DNA from 2 places in the Rhodococcus rhodochrous genome. Region 1 is predicted to be linked to the other one. Evidence: riboswitches for the same ligand, from Rfam matches in the RefSeq annotation. Region 1 holds a riboswitch; the other holds the start of a gene.
The links. A riboswitch is a leader RNA that binds a small molecule or an ion and turns the genes downstream of it on or off. The one in region 1 is predicted to bind cyclic di-AMP.
Positions count from the first base shown of each region.

Region 2: linked by a shared signal. The riboswitch ahead of C6Y44_RS04875 (resuscitation-promoting factor Rpf1 domain-containing protein) and the one ahead of C6Y44_RS15580 (C40 family peptidase) in region 1 are both predicted to bind cyclic di-AMP.

Region 1 covers NZ_CP027557.1:3,346,814-3,353,908, forward strand. The annotation lists gene C6Y44_RS15570 (hypothetical protein) at 1-266, opposite strand, end outside; gene C6Y44_RS15575 (C40 family peptidase) at 343-1,386, opposite strand; gene C6Y44_RS15580 (C40 family peptidase) at 1,662-2,243, opposite strand; cyclic di-AMP (ydaO/yuaA leader) riboswitch at 2,259-2,423, opposite strand; gene C6Y44_RS15585 (DEDD exonuclease domain-containing protein) at 2,873-4,621, shown strand; gene C6Y44_RS15590 (Lrp/AsnC family transcriptional regulator) at 4,654-4,929, shown strand; gene trpD (anthranilate phosphoribosyltransferase) at 5,012-6,091, opposite strand; gene C6Y44_RS15600 (hypothetical protein) at 6,155-6,613, opposite strand; gene ctaE (aa3-type cytochrome oxidase subunit III) at 6,788-7,095, shown strand, end outside.
Region 2 covers NZ_CP027557.1:1,029,089-1,036,183, reverse strand. The annotation lists gene C6Y44_RS04890 (cold-shock protein) at 1-386, opposite strand, end outside; gene C6Y44_RS04885 (hypothetical protein) at 580-822, shown strand; gene C6Y44_RS04880 (YccF domain-containing protein) at 819-1,211, shown strand; cyclic di-AMP (ydaO/yuaA leader) riboswitch at 1,499-1,673, shown strand; gene C6Y44_RS04875 (resuscitation-promoting factor Rpf1 domain-containing protein) at 1,684-2,274, shown strand; gene C6Y44_RS04870 (hypothetical protein) at 2,433-2,621, opposite strand; gene C6Y44_RS04865 (helicase-associated domain-containing protein) at 2,681-4,960, shown strand; gene C6Y44_RS04860 (LLM class flavin-dependent oxidoreductase) at 5,031-6,386, opposite strand; gene C6Y44_RS04855 (ABC transporter ATP-binding protein) at 6,415-7,095, opposite strand, start outside.

The sequences.
Region 1 (7,095 bases):
ATCCGCTCCCGTTCGGCGTCGAGGAGTTCCGGGGACGCGTCGTCGATCAACTCCGCGAGCGATCCGTCGTCGCCGGTCCGGACCGCATGCGCCCAGTCGTCGAGCACGACCTGCAGTTCGGCCCGTACCCGGCTGTCGGCGTCGTCGGTGTCCACCGGGTCGACGGCCAGTAGCAGTCCTGCCGTGACCAGCGCGACCACGAGTCCGGCCAGGCCGAGACGTTCCCACTTGCGGGTACCGGCGGTGAAGGGCGATCGCGCGGGCACCGCGTCAGTCTAGGTCGGCGTCCGAAGGCGGTCCCGTACGCCCTCGTCCACCGGCGGCGATCCCGCCTCTACCCGGTCAGTACCGCCGGGCGCTGTGGAACGGGAAGCGATCGATCGACTGCACCTTCACCGGCACACCGAAGGTCGAGGCGTGCACCATGTTGCCGTCGCCGACGTACATTCCGACGTGGGAGGCGTCGTCGTAGAAGATCACGAGGTCGCCGGGCTGCAGATTGTCGCGGGAGACGGGGATGCCGCCCTGCGCCTGGGCCTGACTCGACCGGGGCAGCGACTTGCCGACCTGCTGGTACGCCCACACCATCAGTCCCGAGCAGTCGAACTGGTCGGGGCCGGTCGCGCCCCACACGTACGGTGAGCCGATGCGCGACAGGGCGGCGCGCAGCGCGGCGCCGTTGCTGCCGGGGACGAGGTGCTGCAGGATCTTCTCGGCGTCGAGGCCCGGAGGGAAGGGAGTGCCGGCGAGTTCGGCCTTCTCCGCGTCGCTCAGCGCCTCGAAGGCGTTCAGGACCCCTTCGATCTGCTCCTCGAGGTCGGCCTGTCGCCGCTGGAGTTCGTCGCGGAGGGTCTGGGCCTGCTCGGCGGCGGCACGTGCCTCGTCGGCGGCATGCTGTGCGGCGACGGCCGCCTCGGCCGCAGCGGCGGTGGCCGCCCGGAAGCCCTCGACCTCACGCGAGGTCTGCTCGCCCAGGACGTCGAGCAGGACCATCTGGTCGAGCATCTGCTGGGGCGAGTCGCTCACCATCACGGCGAACAGCCGGTTGGTGCGCGCACCGCGGTAATTGGCCCGCGCGAGCTTGTCGACGGTGGGCTTGAAGCGGGCGATCTCGGCGCGAGCGGCGCCGAGCGCCTCGTCGGCCTGGCCGGCACGCACCTCGGCCTCGTGCTGCGCCGCGACCTTCGCTTCGAGATCCGCCCCGGCGGCGTGCAAAGCCTCGGTGGCCTGTTCGCTGCGACGTGACAGATCCGCGAGGTGCTCGAGGCGTGCGGCCGGACTCTCCCCTGCGGGTTGCGCCGTCGCCGGCGCCAGAGTGAAACCGAGGACCATCATCACGAGCGCGACGACGAGCACTGGACGGCCGGTCCGTCGCCTGTCCTGCACTCGTACGAGGTGCTTCGTCCTGTCGGAAACCACGTGGGCTCGCATCCTTTCCCAAAGGTCTCGATCAGGTTACGGAATTGCATAGGTTTGTGTCTACCTGCGAGTAGCCCTCCCACGCAGCGGCCGTTTGTGCAAGCAGTTCGCGCATCGGCAGGGACGTGCAGACACACGAGGAGGGTGGGTCCGGTACGTACCGGACCCACCCTCCTCGGCAGTGCGTCGGCGCTGGAGCGGGGGGGTGCTCAGACCGATCGGAAGCGACGGGGCGCCGTCGATCAGAAGCGACGGGCGCCGTCGACCGGCATCGAGTTCAGCGGTGCGATCTTGACCGGCTGGCTCGAGGTGGAGGCGTGCACGATGTTGCCGCCGCCGATGTAGATGCCGGTGTGGCTGCCGCCGTAGAACGACACGACGTCACCGGGCTGCAGAGCCGCGACGTCCACCGGGGCACCGGCGGAGGCCTGCTCGTAGCTGGTGCGCGGGACGCTCAGACCGGCCTGCTTGTAGGCCCACTGCACGAGACCCGAGCAGTCGAAGGAGCTCGGGCCGGCGGCGCCGTAGACGTAGGGGGCACCGATCTTCGACTGTGCGGCGTCGGCAGCGCGCTGGCCGACGGAGCTGAAGGGGGCGGTGAAGGAACCGGCCTGAGGCGCGGGGGCCGCCTCGGGGGCCGGCGGAACGATGTTGGCGATCTCCGGCGGCACGGTCACACCGGCCGGGAGGTCGAACGTTCCGACACCGGGAATGTTGATCGGCTCGGCCATCGCCGGGCCGGCCGAGACGGTGACTGCTCCGAGAGCAATGGCACCGGCGACGAGTGCGCGCCGGACGGTGCGCTTGCTGTTGTTCGAAACCACGAGGGGACGTTCTCCGTTTCTTCCGTTCACCCGCCGACCGAGTTAGCTGACGGGTTCGGGCCGGAAGATCAGCCCTACCCCTCCCCGCGAGCGGCGGAGGGGATTCACCCCGAGTACTACGTGTGGGTCCCCGGCTCGCTGCTCCCGCAGACGGGAGAAGCGATTAGGCGGTAACCGTGCGGCTCCGACCCGGGGGTGGGGCGGGAAACTCTCCGCTCGGTCTCGAAAAGATTACGAAACGGCATCGGTGAAGTCGACCGCCTCACCGTGCGGCCCGATCGTTTCGGCCCGCCCCTGGGGGAATGCCGCCGCGGGGCAACGGTCCGATAACGGCGCGGTAACGGGCACCGTTCGACGCGCCTCCACCAGAGGGAGGCTCGGCGCCCGTTTCATCCGAGTCCTTTCCGGAAGAACCAGGTCAGGACACCCTGACTCGCCGACCTTCGACGAGGCGATGCGCCCGATTCGCCGGAGTGCCGTCCTCGGAGGCCGATCGGTCTGTTTTCCGGCCTGCGCGTACCCCTCATCGAGCCGAAAAGAACGCAGTGTGATCCTCGTCTCCCCCTGCTTCGAACCCACTCCGAAGCCCGCTCGGCGGCGTGTCGGTGACGCTTCCTAGGCTCTGCCGCATGACCTCGCCGCGACCATCCGCCCTGGGCGTGCAACTCGGTTTCGACGAGCTCGACACTCCCCTGCGCGAGACCACCTTCGTCGTCGTCGATCTCGAGACGACGGGCGGGAAGGCAGCCGAGGACGCCATCACAGAGATCGGAGCGGTGAAGATCCGCGGGGGTGAGGTGCTCGGCGAGTTCGCGACCCTCGTCGATCCGGGACGACCCATCCCCCCGTACATCGTGCAGCTCACCGGCATCACCACCGCCATGGTCTACGCGGCCCCCAAGATCGAGGAGGTGCTGCCCGCCTTCCTGGAATTCGCGTCCGGAGCGGTGCTCGTCGCACACAACGCCGGATTCGACGTCGGCTTCCTCAAGGCCGCCACAGCGCAATGCGAACTCGCGTGGCCCCGCTTCCAGGTGCTGTGCACCGTCAAGCTGGCCCGCCGCGTCCTCGGACGCGACGAAGCGCCGTCGGTGAAGCTGTCCGCGCTGGCCGAACTGTTCCGGGTCTCCACCGTGCCCACCCACCGCGCCCTGGACGACGCGCGCGCCACCGTGGACGTCCTGCACGCCCTCATCGAACGGGTCGGCAACCAGGGCGTCCACAGCCTCACCGAGCTGCGCGACTACATGCCGGTGGTCACCGCCGAGCAGAGGGCCAAACGCGCACTCGCCGCGCATCTGCCGCGCAAACCGGGCGTCTACATGTTCCGCGGCCCGTCGGACGAGGTGTTGTACGTCGGCACGGCGGTCGACCTGCACCGGCGTGTCCGTACCTATTTCACGGGCTCCGAGACGCGACCGCGATTGCGCGAGATGGTCGCGCTCACCACACGCATCGATCACGTCGAATGCGCCCACGGGCTCGAGGCCGGCGTCCGCGAACTCCGGTTGATCGCGGCCCACACCCCTCCCTACAACCGCAGATCGAAGTATCCGATGCGCGGTTGGTGGATCATCCTCACGGACGAGGCGTTCCCGCGCCTGGCCGTGAGCCGCACCCCCGGACCCGACTCGGTCGGCCCGTTCTCGGTGCGCGCCGACGCCGCAGATGTCGCGGCACTGCTCGCGGAGATGTGCGGTCTGCGCACGTGTACGCGCAGGATCGGCCGTACGGCCCGCCACGGCGACCGCTGCCCGCCCGTCGCCGTCGGGGGCTGCGCCGCAGCCTCCTTCGGGGTTCAGGACGCCTCCGCCTACGCGGCCCAGGTCGAGCGTGCGCGCGCGGTCGTCCGCGGGACCACCGACGACGCCGTCGAGACGGCGCAGGAGCGCCTCGACGCCCTTGTGCGCGACCAGTTGTTCGAGAACGCAGCCCGCCTGCGCGACCGCCTCGCCGCCGCCCTCGTCGCGCTGCGGCGCACGCAACGCCTCGCGGCGCTGGCGGCCGTCGACGAACTCGTCGCCGCGCGACCGCGGGCCGAAGGCGGGTGGGAGTTCGCCGTCGTGCGCGCCGGTCGTCTCGCGTCCGCAGGGGTGGCGCCGCGCGGTATGCGGCCGATGCCCGTCGTCGACGCGATCGTCGCCGCAGCCGAGACCGTGCGGCCGTCACCCGGCCCGCTCCGGGGCGCGTCCCCGGAGGAGATCGGTCTGGTCGCTCGATGGCTCGACGGCGAGGGCATCCGCATCGTCCGGGCGAGCCAGGGCTGGTGCGAACCGACACGGGGCGCAGGTCGGTGGAGCGCGTGGGCCGAGCTCGCACGCGACGCCCGCGCGGTCCGCAGGCTCCTCTCCGCCGACGAGCCGTACCGCTTAGGCTGATGCAATCCCCGAGGAAGGTTGAAGGAGACCACATGATCAACGCGATCGTCCTGATCGACGCCGAGGCGAACCGTATCCCCGAGACCGCGCAAGCGGTGGCCGACCTCGACGGTGTCGACACGGTGTACTCCTGCGCAGGCGACGTCGACCTCGTGGCCGTGGTCCGGGTCCGCGACCACGAGAAGATCGCGGACGTCGTCACCCGGGGCATCAACAAGATCGACGGCGTGACGAAGACCGTCACCCACATCGCGTTCCAGTCGTACTCGAGCGCCGACGTCGAGGCCGGCTTCTCGATCGGGAACTGACACCCCGCAGCACCACCGACGAACGACGAGCCCGCACCGATGCAGTGCGGGCCCGTCGTTCGGTGTCCTTACTCTTCCCCGGTCACTTCTGTCCGGAACCGGCACCCAGCCGCGTGGTGACCTCTGCCCACTGCTCCAGGACGGCCGTGGCCCGGCCGCTGTCGATCGCCTCTGCCGCCGTCTCGAGCCCGGCCGTGAGGGCGTCCTCGAGAACGCCGTCGACGCCCCGGAAGGCTGCGATCGCCCCGGCGGCGTTGAGGAGCACGGCGTCGCGCACCGGTCCCGTCTCCCCCGCCAGGACGGCCCGCGCGATCGCCGCGTTCTCCGTGGCGTCGCCTCCGCGGAGCGCCTCGAGCGGAACCCGTTCGATGCCCAGATCGCGCGGATCGAGCGTCACGACCCGGACCTCGCCGCCGTGGACGATGTGCACGCGCGAGGTCGTGGAGGTGGTCAGTTCGTCGAGACCGTCGTCGCCGCGGACGACGAGCGCCGAATTGCCGCGCTGCGCGAGCACACCGGCGACGGTCGGGACGAGCGGTTCGAAGGCGCATCCGATCAGACCGGCACTCGGGCGGGCCGGGTTGGTGAGCGGGCCGAGGACGTTGAAGACCGTCGGGATGCCGATCTGCTTGCGCGGTGCGGCCGCGAAACGCAGCGCCGGGTGGTAGACCGGCGCGAAGCAGAATCCGATCCCGGCCTCGGCGACCGAGCGGGCCACCTCGTCGGGTCCGAGATCGATGTGCACCCCGAGCGCTTCGAGCACGTCGGCGCCGCCGCTCTTGGACGAGGCGGCGCGGTTGCCGTGCTTGACCACGCGGATACCCGCTGCGGCGACGACCAGCGAGGCCATCGTGGAGATGTTGACGGTGTTCGCCCGGTCGCCACCGGTGCCCACCACGTCGACCACGTCACCGTCGACCGGGACCAGCCGGGCGTAGTCGAGCATCGTGTCGGCGAGTGCCCGCACTTCCTCGGGTGTCTCGCCCTTCATCTTCAGAGCGACGCCGAAGGCCGCGATCTGGGCGGGGGTGGCGTTGTCGGAGAAGATCTCGCTCATCGCCCATCGCGCCTCGGCGGCGGACAGGTCCTGTCCGGCGGTGAGCACTCCCAGGACGGAGGGCCAGTTCTGCGTCACCTCGTCCGCGTCTCGCGTCGCGTTCATCGCACCTGCCCTCGCCGCATCTCGCTCCTCACCGGGCACCGGCGTGCCCTCCGACCGGTCAGCTTAGCCAGCGGCATCCTGCGGTTGCAGAGCGTCCCATCCCAGGGCCGTTCCACCGAGCCGCTGGGCGAGCGAGGCCATGCGCGACTTCTCCTGCGCACAGTGCAGTGCATCGAGGACCTGGACACGCTGCAGGATCACCGGAGCACCCTCGACGACGGCGGCGGGCGGGACGTTGCCGCCGCCGGTTCCGGCCACGACGTAGCCGTCCTGGCCGGCCAGTTCCACCGCCCGGTCCACCGTGTCGGCGGGCAGGACGAGGTGATGCCGCAGAACCGCCTCGTCCTCGGCCTGCCACGCAGGCGTCGCCTCGGCGGCGCGCTCGAGCGCCGTCGAACACGCCTCCGCGTCGTCGAATGACGAGACGACCACGACCAGGTCGGCCCGCTTCGCGTCGAGTGGTTCGCTGCGCCGGCCGACCAGGGACCGCAGCCACCCCCGAAGACCCTTTCCAGTACTCATGTCACCACGATCGCACGTGACCTCCGCGACCCTCCGAAATGTCCCGTGTGGCACCCTTCCGAGCACCCGCCACCGAGTGCCCACCTGGAGAAATGCAGGGCTGGGACCTGCACGGACGCGCCGATTTCGGCCCCGATTGCCCAAGACGTACTACGACGGGTCATACTAGCCAGCGTGACGAGCGCAGTAGGGACTTCAGGATCTGCAATCACACAGCGCGTGCACTCGTTGAACCGGCCCAACCTGGTCAGCGTCGGCACCATCGTGTGGTTGTCCAGTGAGCTCATGTTTTTCGCAGGGCTCTTCGCCATGTACTTCGTGGCACGGGCACAGGCCCCGGAGGGCATGTGGCCGCCCCCGCCCACCCACTTGAACCTGTGGTTGGCGGTACCGATCACCATGGTGCTGATCGCTTCTTCCTTCACCTGCCAGCTGGGCGTCTTCGCCGCCGAGCGCGGCGACGTCTTCGGCCTGCGCCGGTG
Region 2 (7,095 bases), 2.3 Mb from region 1:
ATCGCCCGCATGACCTCGGAGATGCGCTGCCCGGTCTTGCGGTCGGGGTAACGCCCGCGCCGCAGATCGGGCTGGACCGCTGCTTCGAGCAGCTTGATCATGTCCTCGACCATGCCGTGCAGCTCGTCCGGCGCGCGACGCTTCTGCTGGGCGGGAGCCTCGCGGCGACCCTGCCGCAGCGTGGGCTGCTCGAGGAGCTCGACCTTCAGCGCCTGCGGACCCCGGCGGCCCACCGCCATACCGAACTCGACGCGCTGGCCGGGCTTGAGCGCTTCCACTCCCTCCGGGAGCGCCGAGGCGCGGACGTAGACGTCCTCGCCCTCGTCCTGGGACAGGAAGCCGAAGCCCTTCTCGACGTCGTACCACTTCACCTTGCCGGTCGGCACCGCGCTCACCTGCTCCTCGACAGCTGTGCCCCACAGTGGGGCAACCGTTCAACATGCAAAACAACGCGCCCCGACTCGGTCGAGCGGGACGCGTGGACACCTGTCAGTGTACCCGCAGAGGTGGGTCCGCCCCCGAATCGTCTTCCCGCTCCCGGACGTCACCGTCCGTCCTTGCGGCGACTACCGTGGTCACGTGGGTACTTCATCTTCGGATTCGTCTGCCGCCCCGCGTAACGGCCTCCTGAAGGCCGCGATCGCCTGCTTCGTCGTCGGTGTGGTGGCGGTCGTCGCCATCTTCCTCATTCCGGCGCTCACCGACGGCAAGCCCGGGCTCGTGCTGTATCTGTTGACCCTCGCATGGCCGTTGGGCTTCGCCCTCGCCATCGCCTTCGCGCTGCGCTCGGGCCGGCGCGCTCGGAACGGAGACCGGACATGAGGATCCTGCTCAACATCATCTGGTTGATCTTCGGCGGGCTGTGGCTCGCGCTCGGCTACTTCGCGGCGGGTCTGATCTGCTGCATCCTCATCATCACCATCCCGTTCGGCATCGCGTCGTTCCGGATCGGTATCTACGCGCTGTGGCCGTTCGGCAAGACGACGGTCGACAAGCCGACGGCCGGCACCATGTCGCTGATCGGCAACGTCATCTGGATCCTGGTGGCCGGTATCTGGCTGGCCCTCGGCCACATCGCCACCGCGCTTGCCATGGCCATCACGATCATCGGCATCCCGCTCGCCGTCGCGAACCTGAAGATGATCCCGATCTCCCTGATGCCCCTGGGGAAGGAGATCGTTCCTGTGGATGCCCGCCCGAGTTACATGTGATCTTTCTCACATAACGAGCGGATAACGAGCGGGACTCGAAACGGAATTCCGGGTACCCGGACCCCACTACCTGGGACTTCATCCCCTGGTCCGCGCCGCGCACGTCTGTCGCCACGCGAATCGGCGCGTTATCAATTGGTGACACTTCGCCCTCGGAACCGTTACCGTCATGTCCGGTCGAACCGCCTGGCTCGACCGGTCCGGAACCGCCGCGCCAAATTCCTGTCCCGTGGTTCCGGAAGTCCCGACGAACGATCCACAGGGGACAGGAAACGGGGGACCCACCGGTCTCCCAGGAACCGATCGGCCCACAGCCGGACGGTGTCCAGGAGGCCCGGGCCGACGCAACCGCGACGGTCCTCGGGGTGAAGCCGAAGGCGCTCCCAACGGAGCGACACGGCCGGGCGACCTCTTCAGCCCGAACCCGACAGCTGACCTCGTAGGTGCGTACGGAGAGGAACACGGAACCGACATGAGCGGACGCCATCGCAAGCCCACCAATACCGGTCGTACCGTCGCGAAGTTCGCGCTGACGGGCGCAGTCCTCGGCGTCACGGGTGTCGCGTTCAGCGGCACGGCCGCTGCCGCCCCCGACTCCGACTGGGACCGCCTCGCACAGTGCGAGTCCGGCGGCAACTGGGGAATCAACACCGGCAACGGCTACCACGGTGGCCTGCAGTTCTCGCCGAGCACCTGGAACGCCTACGGCGGCCAGGAATACGCCGCCTCGGCCAGCCAGGCCAGCCGCGAGCAGCAGATCGCCGTCGCCGAGCGTGTTCTCGCCGGCCAGGGCTGGGGCGCATGGCCCTCCTGCTCGTCGAGCCTCGGACTGTCGAGCGCGCCCACGCAGCGCTCCGTCGACGCAGCGCCCAGCGCGCCCGCCGAGACCCCCGCGCCGGCCATCCAGAACGTTGTCCCGCAGCTTCCGGAGACCCCCGCTGTCCCCGCCGAGGTCCAGGGCATCCTGGCCGGCTTCGAGCAGGGCGTCACCGCACTCCAGGAGGCCGGTGTCGAGCTCGACCCGAACATCCTGGACGCCGTTCGCGCGGTGCTCCCGCAGTAACACCCCGAACATCCCGGAAGGGCCCCGCACCGTTCACGGTGCGGGGCCCTTCCGCCTATGCGGACGACCTTCGTTCATCCCTCACGCACGACGACGCCCGGCCCCACGAAGGGACCGGGCGTCGTACGGAAGAGCCTGTTCGGTGATCCGCGATCGGATCAGCGGTTGATCACCGTCTTCGGATGCGTGTAGGGCAGGTCCTCGACCGGCAACGGGAACACGGTGTCCTCACCGTACGGGGAGAGCGGACCGGAACGCGTGGACGACAGTTCGGTGACAGCGTGCTCACCGTCGGCCAGCTCGGGCCATCCGTGGTCGACGTAATGCTTTTTCGAAGAGGTAGCCATGCGCTCATTTTGGCAGGTGAGTTCGGGGCCTGCTACCGCAGGTCTCTAATCTGGAGGGGATGTCCCCGACCACGCCCGCTCCCGACACCGCCTCGGACTCCCTCGCCCGCTGGCTGGCAGGTCGACGCGACACGGATCTGGCCGCCACGCTGCGCGCCCGTCCCGATCTCGTGGTGCCGCCACCGGCGAGCATGAACGTGCTCGCGAGCCGAGCGCAGCAACGCGCCTCGGTGTTCCGTGCGGCCGACGAACTCGACACCGCCGCCTTCGGGATCATCGAGGTGCTGGCCCGTCTCGGAGCGATGGACACCCCCGTCTCCCGCGCCGCCGTGCTCGACGAGGTCTCCGGCCGTATCAGCGCGAGGAACGTCGACCGGATCCTGTCCACCCTGCGCTCGCTGCTGCTCGTGTGGGGGTCCACAGACGAACTGCGTCTCGTCGCCGCCGCCGTGGACGCCGTTCCGTGGCGCGTCGGACGCACCGGCGACGTCACCGGACCGTCCCGGCAGGAACTCGACGACCTCCTCGCGGCTCTTCCGCCCGAGCAGCGCAGCATCCTCGACACCCTGTCGCGTACGTCCCCGATCGGTCGGACCCGCGACGCCGCAGCGGACACCCCCGCCGACCGGCCCGTGCAGAAACTGCTCGCCGCCGGACTGCTCTTCCGCATCGACGACGAGACCGTCGAACTCCCCCACCGGGTGGGCCAGGCACTGCGCGACGACGCCCCCTTCGATCCGGCGGCGCTCGCTCCCCCGCGCGCACCGAAACCCACCCGATCGACCGCCGACGTCAATGCGACCGCCGCCGGCGCCGCCCTCGAACTGCTGCGGCACTGCGAAGACGTTCTCGACATCCTCGGTGCGCAACCCGCCCCCGTCCTCAAGGCCGGTGGGCTCGGTGTCCGCGAACTGCATCGCATCGGGAAGGCGGTCGGACTCGACGACGACGAGACGGCGCTCGTCGTCGAGGTCCTCGCGGGTGCCGGTCTGATCGCGCGGGGCCTCCCCGACCCGCCGACACCCGGGGACGACGATCACTGGGCCCCCACCACCGCCACCGACGCGTGGCTCGCGTCCTCCCCCGCCTACCGCTGGGCCGTGCTCGCCGGTGCCTGGCTCGACCTGCCGCGCCGACCCTGGCTGATCGGCCGGCGCGACCAGAACGACAAGCCGGTCGCCGCACTGTCCGACGAGGTGAAGTCCCCCACCGCCGCCCGCGACCGACGTCTGCTGCTCGACGTCCTCTCCGACGTGCCGGCAGCGGGCACGGACGTCGCCGACCTGCGTGCCGCTGCGGCGTGGCGTCGTCCACGCTGGGCGGGTCGCTTCGACACCACGAGCGTCGTGGAGACCGTGCGCGAGGCGACGACACTCGGTCTCGTCGCGCACGGCATGCTCGCGTCGCCGGGCAAGGCGCTGCTGCACGGCGGCGACGCCGAGGCCGAGATGGCGGCGGTGCTCCCCGAGCCCGTCGACTACGTGCTCGTCCAGGCCGACCTCACGGTCGTCGCCCCCGGGCCGCTCGTCCCCGAACTCGGCGAGCGGATCGCGCTCGTCGCCGACGTCGAATCGGCCGGTGCCGCGACCGTCTACCGGATCGGCGACAGCAGTATCCGGCGCGCGCTCGACGCCGGGCTCGGCGCGAGCGACCTGCACGGCCTGTTCGCGACGCATTCGCGCACCCCGGTGCCGCAGTCGCTCACCTACCTGATCGACGACGTCGCGCGTCGCCACGGACGCCTGCGGGCCGGTGTCGCGACGTCCTTCGTCCGCGCCGACGATCCGGCTCTGCTCACCGAGGTGCTGTCCGCCCCGGTCGCCGCGACGCTCGCCCTGCGCGCAGTCGCCCCCACCGTCGCGATCTCGCAGGCGCCTCTCGCCGAGGTGCTCACCGAGCTGCGCACCGCTGGTTTCGCTCCCGCCGGGGAGGACGCCTCGGGAGCGATCGTGGATCTACGGCCCCGGGGTGCCCGCGTCGCGATGCCGCGCGCCCGGGCCCGCTACGCCGGGCCCACCGCGCCGAGCGACGAACAACTCGACACCCTCGTGCGCACGCTGCGCGCCGGCGACCGTGCGGAGGCCGCGACACCGACGGCCTCGGCACGTGGTGACGGCAGCCGATCCGGCGGTGCGGCGACACTCGCGCTGCTGCAACTGGCTGTGCACGGCAAGCGCAGCGTCACCCTCGGCTACGTCGACGCGCAGGGGGTGGCGACGCGCCGCATCGTCGACCCGGTGTCGGTGGGCGGCGGGCAGGTGCAGGCCTTCGACCCGGCGACCGGCTCGGTGCGCAGCTTCGTCCTGCACCGTGTCACGTCGGTGGCGCTGGTCGACTGACGACGGACCCGGGTGCGGTCGATCAGGCATCGCGCGGAACCGCCCACCACCGGCCCGTGGGCGGAGAGGCTCAGCGCTGCGTCGCGAACCGCGCGAACGCCCTGCCGACTGTGAACTGGTTCTCCGGCCGCGGGAGCCCATAGTGCCCACGCAGGGTGGATTCGGTGTACTCGGTGCGGAACAGACCGCGCTCCTGCAGGATCGGCACCACACCGTCGACGAACTTCTCGAGCCCCGACGGCAGCACCGCGGGCATGATGTTGAAGCCGTCGGCCGCGCCGCTGTGGAACCAGTGCTCGATCGTGTCGGCCACCTGCTCGGCCGTGCCCGCGAAAGTGCGGTGGCCTCGACCGCCGCCGAGGCGTTCGATGAGCTGCCGCACCGTGAGGTTCTCCCGTCGCGCGAGCTGCACGATGAGCGTGTACCGGCTCTTTGCTCCCTCGATCTCGTCCTCGGACGGCAGGTTCTCCGGCAGCGGCTCGTCGAGCGGAAGCTGCTCCGGCCGCAGCCCGAACCGTTCGGCGAGCTGGCGGCGGGCGTACTCGGGCGAGATCAGCCGGGCCAGTTCGGCGTCGAGTTCACGCGCTTCCTTCTCCGTATCGCCGATGACGGGCACGATGCCAGGGAGGATCAGCACCTGCCGCGGGTCGCGGCCGACCTTGCCCACGCGGTCCTTGACGTCGTCGTAGAACGCCTTGCCCTCCTCGAAGGTGGGCTGGGCGGTGAAGATCGCCTCGGCGTACAGCGCGGCGAAGTCCTTGCCGTTCTCCGACGAGCCCGCCTGCACGAGCAGCGGGTAGCCCTGCGGCGACCGCGGCACGTTGAGCGGCCCGGCCACCGAGAAGAACTCTCCCTCGTGTTCGAAGGTGTGGACCTTCGCGGAGTCGGCGTGGATCGCCGCCTCCTTGTCGGCGACGATCGCGTCGTCCTCCCAGCTGTCCCACAGCTTGGTCGACACCTCGACGAACTCGGCGGCCCGCGCATAGCGGCTCTTGTGCGCCGGCACGCCGTCGAGACCGAAATTGCGGGCGGCGTCGTCCCCGGCGGTGGTGACGATGTTCCAGCCGGCACGTCCCCCGCTGACGAAGTCCAGCGATGCGAATCGCCGCGCGAGGTTGTAGGGCTCGTTGTAGGTCGTCGACGCGGTCCCGATGAGACCGATCCGCTCGGTGGCCGTCGCGATCGCGGTGAGGATGATCGTGGGTTCGAGCTTGCCGCTCGGACGCCGCTCGGGATTCGCGAACAGTACGGGGCTGTCGGCGAGGAACACCGAGTCGAACCTGCCACGCTCGGCGGTGCGGGCGAGCGAGATGTAGTGCTGAATGTCGAGATTCGCGTTCGGGTCGCTCTCCGGCAGACGCCACGCCGCTTCGTGGTGGCCGATGGGCATGAGGAAGGCGTTGAGGTGCAATCGACGATCGGTCATGTCTTCTCCTGTCGTGAAAGGTCTTTCGTCACGGTTGTGTGATGACACCGAGGGCGGTGAGGAGGTCTTCACGGATGTCCCGGAAGCCGGGATCCGTGATGGAACGGGGTTTGTCGAGATCCACGTGGCGGTCGACGGCGATGCGTCCTTCGTCCAGCACGACGATCCGGTCGGCGAGCACGATCGCCTCGTCGACGTCGTGGGTCACGAGCAGCACGGTGGGACGGTGCGCGCGGACGAGGTCGTCGAGCAGTCCGTGCATCCTGATGCGGGTCAGGGCGTCGAGCGCGCCGAACGGCTCGTCGGCGAGCAGCAACTGCGGCTCCCGTACCAGGGCTCGGGCCAGCGCGACACGCTGTTGCTCCCCGCCCGAGAGTTCGAGCGGCCAGGCGTCCTCGCGCCCGGCCAGGCCGACCTCGGCCAGCATCTCGGATCCCCGGCTCCTGCCCTGCCTGTCGAGACCGAGCGTGACGTTGTCGAGCACGCGCAGCCAGGGCAGCAGACGGGAGTCCTGGAAGGCGACGGAGACCTTCTCCGGTACCGCGAGTGCGCCGCCGCGGATCTCCACGTCGTAGTCGAGGCCGGCAAGAGCGCGCAGCAGAGTGGACTTCCCGGATCCGCTCCTGCCGAGCAGGGCGACGAACTGCCCGTCGGGGATCTCGAGGTCGAGTCCGTCGAGCACGTTCCGGTCGCCGAAGCCGCGGATCAG